Salipiger abyssi: one gene and its partner. The protein of the gene in region 1 binds, or shares a complex with, the protein of each later gene. Links are inferred from orthologs where the notes say so. Each region holds a gene or a part of one and is shown on either strand. Other genes may lie near its edges. The genes, in order: clpS and clpA.

Region 1 (5,936 bases):
GCCACGCGGGTATTGGCGCGCTTGAAGCCCAAATCCATCAGCTCGGCCACCTTGGCATTGCGCGACGCGGTCGAGCGACCGCCGAAGACAGTGGTGATGATCCGCTCCTGCCCGCGCTCGGCGGAGGCCACGAGGTTGAAGCCAGCGGCGCGTGTATAGCCGGTCTTGATGCCGTCGGCACCCCGATACTGCCCCAGGAAGCGGCGGTTGGTATTGGCCACCTCGCGCATCCCCGCATGGGTCGTGACCCGCGAGAACAGGTTATAATATTGCGGATAATCATAGATCATGTGCCGGCCCAGCATCGACATGTCGCGGGCGGTCGACATATGCCCGCTCTCGGTCAGGCCGTTGGCATTCTTGAAATTGGTCCGGGTCATGCCCATCGCCTTGGCGGTGCGGTTCATCCGGCGGGCAAAGGCGGCCTCGGACCCGGCAATCGCCTCGCCGATGGCGGTGGCGGCATCGTTGGCCGATTTCACCGCCGCGGCGCGCACCAGATAGCGCAGCTTGATCTTCTGCCCCTGCCGAAGCCCCAGCTTCGACGGCGGCTCTGCGGCCGCGTTGCGCGACACGGTCACCATCGTGTCCATGGTCAGTTCGCCATGCTCGACCGCCTCGAAGGCGATATAGAGCGTCATCATCTTGGTGAGCGATGCCGGATGCAGCGGCGTATCCGCATTCTCCGCATGCAGGACTTCGCCCGATCGCGCGTCCATCACCATGGCGGCATATGGCGCCGCCATCACGCTCACCGGTACAGCGATGAGCATCCAAATCAATGTGAAAACATACAGGCCTGCTCGGCCCGGCCGTTGCCTACGCCGTCCCGTCACGGTATCCGCCTTTTGCTGCCTCTCGCCCCCGGATTTTTCCGGTGAGCATTCTTGTCATTGCTTTTGAGCGTAGCACGGGATCCACATCAAAGAAACCCTGCAATTTATTGGTTTTCTGGCCTTTTCCCGAGGCTAAAATCCACATTTAGGGTCACCCCGGTGCGCATGCCCAAGAAAAGCGATTGCGGCAAAAATGTGGCAGGCGCCTTGCCGCCGACTCAACCGATGCGGGCAACCAGCCCGGGCAACGCCCCCAGATCGGGCAACTCGACAAAGCGCGGATGCACCGGTTTCTCGGCCATCTCCAGCGTCCACATCAGCTCTTGCGGGACGTAGACACCCCAGCCGCCCGCCTCGATGGCGGGCCGGACATCCGATTTCAGCGAGTTGCCCACCATCATCGCCGCCTCGGCGCCGCCCGGGGTCTGCGCAAAGATCCTTGCATAGGTCTCGGGCTGCTTGTCCGAGACGATCTCGACCGCGTCAAAGAGCTCGCCCAGCCCCGATTGCGCCAGCTTGCGCTCCTGATGCAGCAGGTCGCCCTTGGTGATCAGCACCAGGTGATGGCCCTCCGCCAGCTCTTCGACAGCTTCCCGCGCATGCGGCAAGAGCTCGATCGGATGCGCCAGCATGTCCTGCCCGGCGGTGAGAATCTCGCCGATCACCGCGCCCGGCACCCGCCCCTCGGTCACCTCGATGGCGGTTTCGATCATCGACAGGACAAAGCCCTTCACGCCGAATCCGTAATGGCCGATATTGCGCCGTTCCGCCTCCAGCAGCCTGGCATCCAGGTGTTCGGCATCTGCATGATCCGCGAGCAGATCCGCGAATCGCTGCTGCGTCAGCTGGAAAAACCGCTCGTTATGCCAGAGCGTATCGTCCGCATCGAAACCGATTGTTTGCAATTTCCGCGTCATATAAGCGAGACTCCGTCGTGCAACCCTTTCCTCGCGGGCTGCGCCGTTTTATATAGACGCTTCGAACCTTGAACCGCAAAGCGCCTTGAGCCCGAGATGACATTCACCATCACGGAAAACACCGTCCGCCTCGCCAACCGGCCCTCGTCCACCGACGATGGCCAGGGCGATGCCGATGTGGTCCTTCAGACCAAGCCCAAGACCAAGCGCCCGCCGCTCTACAAGGTGCTGCTGCTGAACGACGATTACACACCGATGGAATTCGTCGTGCATGTGCTCGAACGGTTTTTCGGCATGTCGCACGCGCAGGCGTTTGAGATCATGCTGACCGTCCACAAAAAGGGCGTTGCCGTTGTCGGGGTCTTCAGCCACGAAATTGCCGAGACCAAGGTGGGCCAGGTGATGGATTTCGCCCGGCGCCACCAGCACCCGCTGCAATGCACCATGGAAAAGGAGTGAGCCGCGCGCCCGCGCCGGCCCTGCCATGACAGCCGACAGACTGAGTTTTGCGACAGAGGCAGGCCTGACCCTGCCCGCTGACGGGCCGATCCTGCTGATCGGCGCGCCGGGGGATCTCTATTCCGATGCCCTGCCGCTCGACCGTTGCACCGTGGTGCAGGGGGTCAAGCCCGATCACGATACCTGGACGGCGCGCGGCGTGCCGGTGACGCTGGCGCCCGAGGGCAATTTTGCCGCCGCCATCGTCTTCCTACCGCGCGCCCGCGATCTCGCCGAGGCGCGCGTCGCCATGGCCTGCAACGCCGCGCCCGGCGGGCTGATCGTGATCGACGGGCAGAAAACCGATGGCATCGAACCGCTTGCCAAGGCTGTGAAAGCCCGGGGGGCGTTGCTGGGCCAGGTCTCCAAGGCGCATGGCAAGACCGTCTGGTTCACAGCCTCCGACGCCTTTGCCGACTGGGCGCGCGGCCCGGCGCAGAACAGCTACGGTCTCTGGACCGCGCCGGGCGTGTTCTCCGCCGACGCGCCCGATCCGGGCTCCGAGGCACTGCTCGCCGCCCTGCCCGCCAAGCTCGGCGCAAACGTCGCCGATCTCGGCGCCGGCTGGGGCGGGCTCGCCACCGGGCTGCTGGCGCGCGACACTCTCGCCGAGCTGCATCTTGTCGAGGCCGATCACAGCGCGCTCGACTGCGCGCAGCGCAACGTCACCGACCCGCGCGCACGGTTTCACTGGGCCGACGCCACCGCCTGGACACCGCCCGAGCCGCTCGACGCCGTGGTGATGAATCCGCCTTTCCACAGCGGGCGCAAATCCGATCCGGCGCTCGGCCAGGCCTTTATCGCCGCCGCCAAGCGCATCCTGAAACCCTCGGGCCATCTCTGGCTGGTGGCCAACCGCCACCTGCCCTACGAGACCGCTCTTGAGGCACAGTTCCGCGACAGCGCGGAAATCGCCGGCGACAACCGGTTCAAGATCCTCCACGCCTCTCGCCCGAACCGATGATCTTCGCTAACGTCCCGCCCAGGGGACAAACCGCAGGGACCGCTGCATGAGCTATTCCATCGAAGGCAAGACCGCCATCGTCACCGGCGCCGCCAATGGCGTGGGTCTCGCCATCGCCCGCCATTTCGCCAACAAGGGCGCGAATGTCATGTTCGCCGATATGGACGAGAACCGCCTTGCCAAGGAATGCGGGCAGGAAACCAATGGCGGCAACATGTGTTACTTTGCCGGCGACCTGCGCGAGCGGCTGACGCTTGCCAACCTGCTTTCAGCCACGCTCGACGCCTTCGACCGGGTCGATATCCTGGTGAACGGCGCGCGCCAGATGATGCCTTCCGATCCGCTCGATCTCGAAGACGATACAGTAGAGACTCTGCTGGGGCAGAACCTCATGCCGGCGCTGCGGCTGAGCCAGATCGTCGCCAACCGCATGATCAAGCAGACCAATGGCGACAATGAGCGTCAGGCCGGCGCAATCATCAACCTCTCCTCCATCGCCTCTCGGCGCACCCAGCAGAAGCTCATGGCCTATTCGATCTCCTGCGCCGCGCTCGACCAGATGACCCGCTCGCTGGCGGTGTCGCTGGCGCCCAACAGGATCCGGGTGAACGGCGTGGGCTTCGGCTCCGTGATGTCCGCCAGCCTCAAGGACAAGCTGAAGGCAAACCCCGATTACCGCCGCGAGATCGAGGAACACACGCCGCTGGGCCGCATCGCCGGGCCCGGCGCATTGGCCGAGGCGGTGCAGTTCCTTGCCTCCGAGGGCTCGGGCTTCATGACCGGGCAGATCCTGACCGTCGATGGCGGTCGCACCCTGCTCGACCCGGTGGCCGCCCCCGCGCATTGATTGCCCCGCGCGGCGCTTGCCGCTACCACGGGCCGGTGGATGCGAGGAGACACCGATGACCGATACCGACGCTTTCGCCGGGCGCAAGGCCCGCGCCTCGGACTGGTTCCGCACGCTGCGCGACGAGATCGTCGCGGCCTTCGAGGCGCTGGAGGTCAGCCATGTCACCGGACCGTTCTCGGAGGCGCCAGCGGGCCGGTTCGAGGTCACGCCCACCTCGCGGCAGGCGGATGACGGGTCCGATGCCGGCGGCGGGCTGATGAGCGTGATGCGCGGCGGACGGGTCTTCGAAAAGGTCGGCGTGAATGTCTCGACCGTCTACGGCACATTGGGGGCGGCGGCGCAAAAGGCGATGGCGGCGCGCGGCGTGCCCGGCATCGAAGAGGATCCGCGCTTCTGGGCCTCGGGGATCAGCCTTGTCGCGCATATGCAGAATCCGCATGTGCCGGCGGTGCATATGAACACGCGGATGTTCTGGACGCCCGGCGCCTGGTGGTTCGGCGGTGGCTCCGATCTCAACCCCTGCCTCGAATACGATGAGGACACGGCGCATTTCCACGCCACGCAACAGGCGCATCTCGCCCCGCATGGCGCCACGCTCTACCCCGAGCTCAAGGCCTGGGCGGACGAATACTTCTATATACCGCATCGCAAGCGGGCGCGCGGCGTCGGCGGCATCTTCATGGACGACCGCAATACCGGCGACTGGGAGGCGGATTTCGCCCTGACCCAGGATATCGGCCGCGCCTTCCTCCCGGCCTATCTGCCGCTGGTGGAGAAGCGCCGGGCAATGCCCTTTGGTGAGACCGAAAAAGATGCGCAGCTTGTGCATCGCGGCCTCTATGCCGAATACAATCTGGTCTATGACCGGGGCACGAAATTCGGTCTGGCGACCGGGCACGATGCCAACGCGGTGCTGATGAGCCTGCCACCCATGGCGAAATGGGTGTGAGAAACTCCGCATAACCCACCGGTTTAGCGAAGACATAAGGCGGCGACACTTGCGCCCCACGCCCCCTTCCAGCCGCACCATCAGAACAACCCTGCCTCGCGCGCCAATAGCGCCGCCTGAGTGCGGTTCCCCGCACCGATCTTGCGGTAGAGCGTCTTGACATGCAGCTTGACCGTCGGCTCACGGATTTCGAGATGGCGCGCGATCTCCTTGTTCGACTTGCCCTGCGTCAGCCCCTCCAGCACCTCCAGTTCGCGCCGCGACAGCCGCTCCGCCATCGGGTTCGGCGCGCGCTCCTCCCCGCGCATGAATTCCAGCGGCGCGTATTGCTCGCCCATCGCCATGAAACGCACCGCATTAACCAGAGATTTCGCCGAGAGCGTCTTGGGCACGAACCCCGCCGCGCCGGCCTCAAGCACCTTTTCCGCAACCTCCCGGCTGGCGGTGCCCGAGATGACCGCCACGCGCCGCGCGCCCTCCAGCGCGCTCATTCGGTAGAGCCCATCGAGCGCGTTCATCCCCGGCATGGAGTAGTCGAGCAGCACCAGATCGAAATACTCTCCGGCCTTCACCAGTTTTTCGGCCTCGTAAAAGCTCGCCACGCTGACCGTCTCGAAATCGCCCTCGCTTTCCAGAAACAGCTCCAGCGTGTCGCGTAGCAGATCGTGATCATCGGCGATCAGAACGCGCAGCACGGGCGCGGTTTGCGTTTCTTGGGTCGCGTGCACAAAGCATCTCCCTGAGGGTCACAGCGAATCACGAGGCTGGCGATCACAGTCTGCCGGCGAAAATGCGGGCAAACCGTTAACGCCCGACTAGTTGCGGCAGCGGTCACCGCGACCCGCAAAAACCGCACTCCTGTGGCGAGTTTCTTAACGAACATGGCCTAGGCCTCGAATGAGTGCAGGACCGCGATGCCCGC
Region 2 (6,307 bases), 890 kb from region 1 along the record:
GTGTTTCTGGCGGCCAAGCCGTGGTTTCCGACGCCGGTGTCGATCATTACCACTGTCTACCAGCGGGCCAATATGATCGCCTCGGGCAAGATGTTCGTGGCCAATTCGCTGCCCAGCTACATGCTGGTGATGTTCGACTGGAACCCGCTCTTTCACACCATTGACCAGTCGCGTGGCCATGCCTTCGTCGACTACTACCCGCGCAATTCGAGCTGGGAATACCCGCTCTACCTGTCGCTGGTGCTGATCATGATCGGGCTCATGGGCGAATTCTACACCCGCAAGCACGCCTCTGCCTCGTGGGGCGCGCGGCGCTAGGTCGGGTATTCCGCGCTAGGGAATTCTGCCCCGCCCGGTTAGGCTCTGTATCAAAGGATGCCGTTCTGGGGAGGTTGGGATGTCGCGCGCTGTTTTCGTTCTTATCCTGTGGCTTTGCGCCGGCGGGCCGCTCGCCGCGCAGGAGCTGCCTGCGCTCTACGATGTGACCGGTGTCGCGGCGGACGATCAGCTCAATATCCGCGCCGCGCCCGAGGCCTCCGCCCCGGTGATCGGCGCGCTGGCGCCCGGCCAGACCCATGTGGAGGTCACCGCGATCAACGAGGCCGGAACATGGGGCCGGGTTGTTCTGGGCGAGCAGGCGGGCTGGGCCTCGCTCGCCTATCTCACCGCGCAGCCGGGCAGTGCCATGCCCGACGCGGGCGAGGTGACCTGTTTCGGCACCGAACCGTTCTGGAGCTATCACGTCACCGCCGGCGACACCGCGACCTGGTCGGCCATCGACGACGAGGTTGCGACTCTCAAGTCCGGGCCGTTCCGCCGGGCGGATGCGCGCGTCGAGCCGTTCATATCCGTGGCCGGCGGGCCGGGGCAGCAGGCGGTTCTGGTGATGCAGAAAGATCCGCAATGTTCCGACGGCATGTCGGACGCGCTTTACGGGCTCTCGGCGGTGCTGGTGCTGAGCGGTCGGCTGGAGCGGGCGGTGTCGGGATGCTGTTCGCTGGCGCCGCGATAGCGCGGGCTTACTCGGCGATGAAGCGGCGCAGGACGCGCGCCTCCTGCTCCTTCATCAGCGTCTCGGCCACCTCCATATGGGCGCGCATGATCGCGCGGGCGCGTGAAGCGTCGCCCTTGCGCAGCGCATCCACCAGCTCGATCTGATAGCTGCGCCCCTTCTGCCAGAGCGGGCGGTTATGCGGCTCGTAGAGCCTGCGCCACACGGTCAGCTCGGTCAGGATCTGTGCCATGAACTCCACCACGAAAGCAAGCAGCGGGTTGTCGGCGTAAGAGGCCAGCAGCGCGTGGAATTTCAGCGAAGAGACATGCTGCCTGCGCTCTTCCTCGGTGTCGCGGGCGGGCAGGGGGTATTCCGAGATCACCGCCTCCAGCGCGGCGAGCTGCTCGGCGTCGAGCCGCCCGGCAAGCTCGGCGGCGACCTCCGGTTCTAGCAGTTTGCGCATCTGGTAGATGTCGGAGATCGACAGGTCGCGGAAATAGAAGTAATTCGCCAGCAGTGCACGGGCCCGTTCACCGGTGACCTCGCCGACAAAGCTGCCGCCGCCGGGGCCGGTGCGGGTCTCGACCAGACCCTGGGCCTCGAGAATGCGCATCGCCTCGCGCACGGTGCCCTTGGAGCGACCGTAACGCGCCATCAGCTCCGCCTCGCCGGGCAGCCTGTCGCCGGCGCGCAGCTCGTGCTCCACGACCCATTCCTTGATCGTGTCGGCCAGCTGCACCGGGCGCGACCGGCGCGGGGCGGGTTTCTCTGGGCGTTTGCTCACGCGGCCTCTCCTGTCTCCGGCGCGTTGGGGGCGGTCATAGCGCGGCGCGGCGGGTCGATGCCAGCCCGTTGTGAGCGCTGACACAGAAAGAGTCGGGGGCCAAAACGAACTCCGCCGCGCAGGGCGCGGCGGAGAGATGCGTTGCAGTGCCCACGGGGCATGTCAGTCGGCGGTGAGAAGCGGCGGCTTCTTCGACGACAGGCGCAGCTTGTCGGGGCCCTCGATCGACAGCGACAGCTTGCCGTCCTTGACCCCCACCTTGACCACGCCGCCCTTGGCGAGCTTGCCGAAGAGCAGCTCCTCGGCGAGCGGTTTCTTCAGGTTCTCCTGGATCACGCGGCCCAGCGGGCGCGCGCCCATCTTGTCGTCGTAGCCCTTTTCGCCGAGCCATTCGGCGGCGGGCTTGGTCAGCTCGATGGTCACGTTACGATCCATGAGCTGCGCTTCGAGTTGCAGCACGAACTTCTCGACGACCGAGAGGATGACCGATTTCGGCAGCGGCTGGAAGCTGATCACCGCGTCCAGACGGTTGCGGAATTCCGGCGTGAAGGTGCGCTCGATGGCGGCGGTGTCCTCGCCCTCGCGGCGGTCGCGACCGAAGCCGATGGCCGCCTTGGCCTGCTCGGTGGCGCCGGCGTTCGAGGTCATGATCAGGATCACGTTGCGGAAATCCACCGTGCGCCCGTTATGGTCGGTCAGCGTGCCGTGGTCCATCACCTGGAGCAGGATGTTGTAGACATCCGGGTGCGCCTTTTCGATCTCGTCGAGCAGCAGCACGCAATGCGGGTGCTGGTCGACGCCATCGGTGAGCTGGCCGCCCTGGTCGAAGCCGACATAGCCCGGAGGCGCGCCGATCAGGCGCGAGACCGCGTGTTTCTCCATGTATTCCGACATGTCGAAGCGCAGCAGTTCCACCCCCAGCGTGCTGGCGAGCTGCTTGGCCACCTCGGTCTTGCCGACGCCGGTCGGGCCGGCGAAGAGGTAGTTGCCGATGGGTTTTTCGGGCTCGCGCAGACCGGCCCGGGCCAGCTTGATCGCCGCCGACAGCGCCTCGATGGCCGGATCCTGGCCGAAGACCACGCGCTTGAGCGTGTTTTCGAGATCGCGCAGCACCTCGGCATCGTCCTTGGAGACGTTTTTCGGGGGAATGCGGGCGATCTTGGCCACGACATTCTCGATCTCCTTGGCGCCGATGGTCTTGCGCCGCTTGCTCTCGGCCACGAGATGCTGCGCCGCGCCGGCCTCGTCGATCACGTCGATCGCCTTGTCGGGCAGCTTGCGGTCATTGATGTAGCGCGCCGACAGCTCGACCGCCGACTTGATCGCATCCGCGGTGTATTTGACGCTGTGATGCTCCTCGAAATAGGGCTTGAGGCCCTTGAGGATCTTCACCGTGTCATCGACCGAGGGCTCGTTCACGTCGATCTTCTGGAACCGGCGGCTGAGCGCGCGGTCCTTCTCGAAATGCTGGCGGAATTCCTTGTAGGTGGTGGAGCCCATGGTGCGCAGCTTGCCGCCCTGAAGCGCGGGCTTCAGCAGGTTGGAGGCATCCATCGCGCCGCCGGAAGTGGCGCCGGCGCCGATCACCGTGTGGATCTCGTCGATGAAGAGCACCGCGTCGGGATGTTCCTCGAGCTCGGTCACCACGGCCTTGAGCCGCTCCTCGAAATCGCCGCGATAGCGCGTGCCGGCGAGCAGCGCGCCCATGTCGAGCGAATAGATCGTGGTGTTCGACAGCACCTCGGGCGTGTCGCCATTGACGATCTTGCGCGCCAGCCCCTCGGCGATGGCGGTCTTGCCTACGCCGGGATCGCCCACCAGAAGCGGGTTGTTCTTGCGGCGGCGGCAAAGCACCTGAATCGCGCGCTCGACCTCGTGTTCGCGGCCGATCAGCGGATCGACATCGCCCTTGCGCGACTTGGCGTTGAGATCGACGCAGTATTTGCCGAGCGCCGATTCCTTGTTGTCGGCGGGCGCCTCGGCCTGCTGGGTCTTGGCCTCTTCCTCGGCCTCCTGCGCGCCCTGCACGGGGCGCGCCTCGCCATAGGCGGGATTCTTGGCGACGCCATGGGCGATGAAATTCACCGCGTCATAGCGGGTCATGTCCTGCTCTTGCAGGAAATAGGCCGCGTTCGATTCGCGCTCGGCAAAGATCGCGACCAGCACGTTGGCGCCGGTCACCTCGGTGCGGCCCGAGGACTGCACATGGATGGCGGCGCGCTGGATGACGCGCTGGAAGGCGGCGGTCGGCACCGCCTCCGATCCTTCGATGTCGGTCACGAGGTTCGAGAGATCCTCGTCGATGAATTCCACCAGCGTTGTGCGCAGCTCCTCGGTATCCACGGAGCAGGCTTTCATCACGCGGGCGGCATCGGGCTCGTCGATGAGGGCGAGCAGCAGGTGTTCGAGGGTTGCGAATTCGTGACTGCGCGAGTTCGCAAGAGCCAAGGCTGCGTGGATGGCCTGTTCCAGGGTGTTCGAGAAAGACGGCACGGCGGCGCTCCTCTTGTCTGTGGTCGGGCGGGTATGCCCAACTTTGCCTCTTACGGTTAAAGTTTGGTCGATACCGACCGCGCTTCAAGAAATTTCTGAGCCTTGGGCGCTCACATTTACGGTGATGAGTGCAACGTGGCGTGAAAAGCGGCGGCTCAGAACCTGTCCTTACGGCCCCGGATCTCGGCAAAGACCTGGGCCTGAGACGCGTCCGGCATGCCCAGAAGATCGCGGATTTCCGGGGAGTCGGGGCGCAGGAAAGGGTTGGTGGCCAGTTCCTCGGACAGCATACAGGCGGCGGTGGGGTGCCCCTCTGTCCGGGCTTTGGCAATGGCGTCTGACCTCAATTTAAGCGCTTCGTTGCCCGGTTCAATGGTCATCGCGAAGCGGGCGTTCGCGGTGGTGTATTCGTGGCCGGTATACACCATGGTCTCGGGCGGCAGCGCGGCGAGGCGCGACAGGCTCTGCCACATCATCTCGGGCGTGCCTTCGAAGACGCGCCCGCATCCCAGCGCCACCAGGCTGTCGGCGGTGAAGACCGCGCTCGCCTCGGGGAAATAAAACGCGACATGGCCAAGCGTATGGCCGGGAACGTCGATGACCTCGACCGATGTGCCGGCGAGCGTCAGGGAATCGCCCCCCGCGACGGCGGTGTCGAGCGGCGGCAGCTTGGCCTCTTCGGCCCTGGGGCCGATCACGGTGCAGCCGTATCTCTCGCGCAGCTCGGCGACGCCGCCGACATGGTCGTGGTGGTGATGGGTGATGAGCAGCGTCTCCAGCCCCCAGCCGCGCGCCTCCAGCGCCTCGATGATGGGGCCGGCCTCGGGCGCGTCGATCAGGCAGACGCCTGCGGGCGCCTTCACCAGATAGGCGTAATTGTCGCTGAGACAGGGAACGGTGACGATCTCCATGGTCTTTCCTTATAGGCTTTGCCAGACTGGCCCCAGCTTGGCGGATCGGGAGAGGCCCCGCAATGCACCTTGATGTGCAGACCCTGCGAGATTTCTACTATCGCAGCGCGCTGGGGCGCGCGGCGCAGCGGGTGGTGCGCGATCAGGTGCAGGCCTACTGGCCGCATGCCAAGGGTCAGACCGTGGCGGGATACGGCTTTGCGGTGCCGCTGCTGCGGCCCTATCTGCCGGATGCGCGCCGGGTCGTGGGGCTGATGCCGGCGCCGCAGGGCGTGCTGTCCTGGCCCGCCGGTCAGCCGAATGTCTCGGTCCTGTGCGAGGAGACGCTCTGGCCGCTGGAGACCGGCCATGTGGACCGGCTGGTGATCATGCACGGGCTGGAGACCTCGGAGCGGCCCTCCGAGCTGCTGGAGGAATGTTACCGGGTGCTGGGGCCGGGGGGCGAGATGCTGATCGTGGTGCCGAACCGCTCCGGGCTCTGGGCGCGCTCCGACGCCACGCCCTTCGGCTACGGGCGGCCCTATTCGCTGAGCCAGCTCGACGCGCAGCTCAAGATCCACGATTTCGTCCGGCAGGCGCATGTCTCGGTGCTCTATCAGCCGCCGTCGAGCCGGCGCTTCTGGATGCGCACCGGCCCCGCCTGGGAGCGGATCGGCCGGGCGATCCCGGCAGTGGTGGCTGGCGGTGTGCTGATCGTGCGGGTCGCCAAGCGCTACCCGCCGAAGCGCACGGGGCTGGGCGACAAGGTGCGCGTGCCGAACCCGCTCGACGTGCTCACCCCCTCGCCCAAGAAAGAGCCCAAGGCGGTGTGACCGGGCGCATCCGGGCCTCTGCTCAGAATCGCATCACTCCGACGTGACTCGCCGCGACTTGACGTCATGGGTGATTGCGCAAACACTTCGGTTCTCCTGACGCCGGCCGCTCATACTTTAGGCGGTAACAGGTGCCGGGCCCGCTCCGCCGGAGAGCGGCAAAACGGACGTTTGCGCTATCTCTTATTGCCGCAGTCGGCAGCCTCCAAGTGTCGCGCCTGTTTGCATAAATCCGGGGAAAACCGAATATTTCCAGTGGTATGCCCCTGGTGGTCCGACGGGCCTGGCATACGGGGTTGGAAAAAGGCGGGTT

What was found.
Region 2: the proteins of clpS (region 1) and clpA are in contact, whole or in part, in a solved structure (PDB 1LZW), measured with the Escherichia coli proteins. The link is inferred for Salipiger abyssi from one-to-one orthologs.

The regions. Positions count from the first base shown.
Region 1 is NZ_CP015093.1:954,875-960,810, forward strand. What follows is about bases 850-3,530. They hold clpS (ATP-dependent Clp protease adapter ClpS), read left to right. Parts: upstream 850-1,849; coding sequence 1,850-2,212; downstream 2,213-3,530. Other genes in these bases: Ga0080574_RS08250 (HAD family hydrolase), read right to left, coding at 1,055-1,753; Ga0080574_RS08260 (class I SAM-dependent methyltransferase), read left to right, coding at 2,238-3,215; Ga0080574_RS08265 (SDR family NAD(P)-dependent oxidoreductase), read left to right, coding at 3,262-3,530. In the rest of the region: Ga0080574_RS08245 (D-alanyl-D-alanine carboxypeptidase family protein), read right to left, coding at 1-773; more of Ga0080574_RS08265, read left to right, coding at 3,531-4,062; hemF (oxygen-dependent coproporphyrinogen oxidase), read left to right, coding at 4,118-5,014; Ga0080574_RS08275 (LuxR C-terminal-related transcriptional regulator), read right to left, coding at 5,095-5,706. UniProt on the Escherichia coli protein: Involved in the modulation of the specificity of the ClpAP-mediated ATP-dependent protein degradation.
Region 2 is NZ_CP015093.1:1,846,070-1,852,376, forward strand. Bases 1,607-4,658 are described here. They hold clpA (ATP-dependent Clp protease ATP-binding subunit ClpA), read right to left. Parts: upstream 4,272-4,658; coding sequence 1,941-4,271; downstream 1,607-1,940. Other genes in these bases: Ga0080574_RS12450 (FadR/GntR family transcriptional regulator), read right to left, coding at 1,607-1,778; gloB (hydroxyacylglutathione hydrolase), read right to left, coding at 4,427-4,658. Also shown: Ga0080574_RS12440 (ABC transporter permease), read left to right, coding at 1-318; Ga0080574_RS12445 (COG3650 family protein), read left to right, coding at 398-1,012; more of Ga0080574_RS12450, read right to left, coding at 1,020-1,606; more of gloB, read right to left, coding at 4,659-5,182; Ga0080574_RS12465 (class I SAM-dependent methyltransferase), read left to right, coding at 5,245-5,994. UniProt on the Escherichia coli protein: ATP-dependent specificity component of the ClpAP protease. It directs the protease to specific substrates. It has unfoldase activity. The primary function of the ClpA-ClpP complex appears to be the degradation of unfolded or abnormal proteins.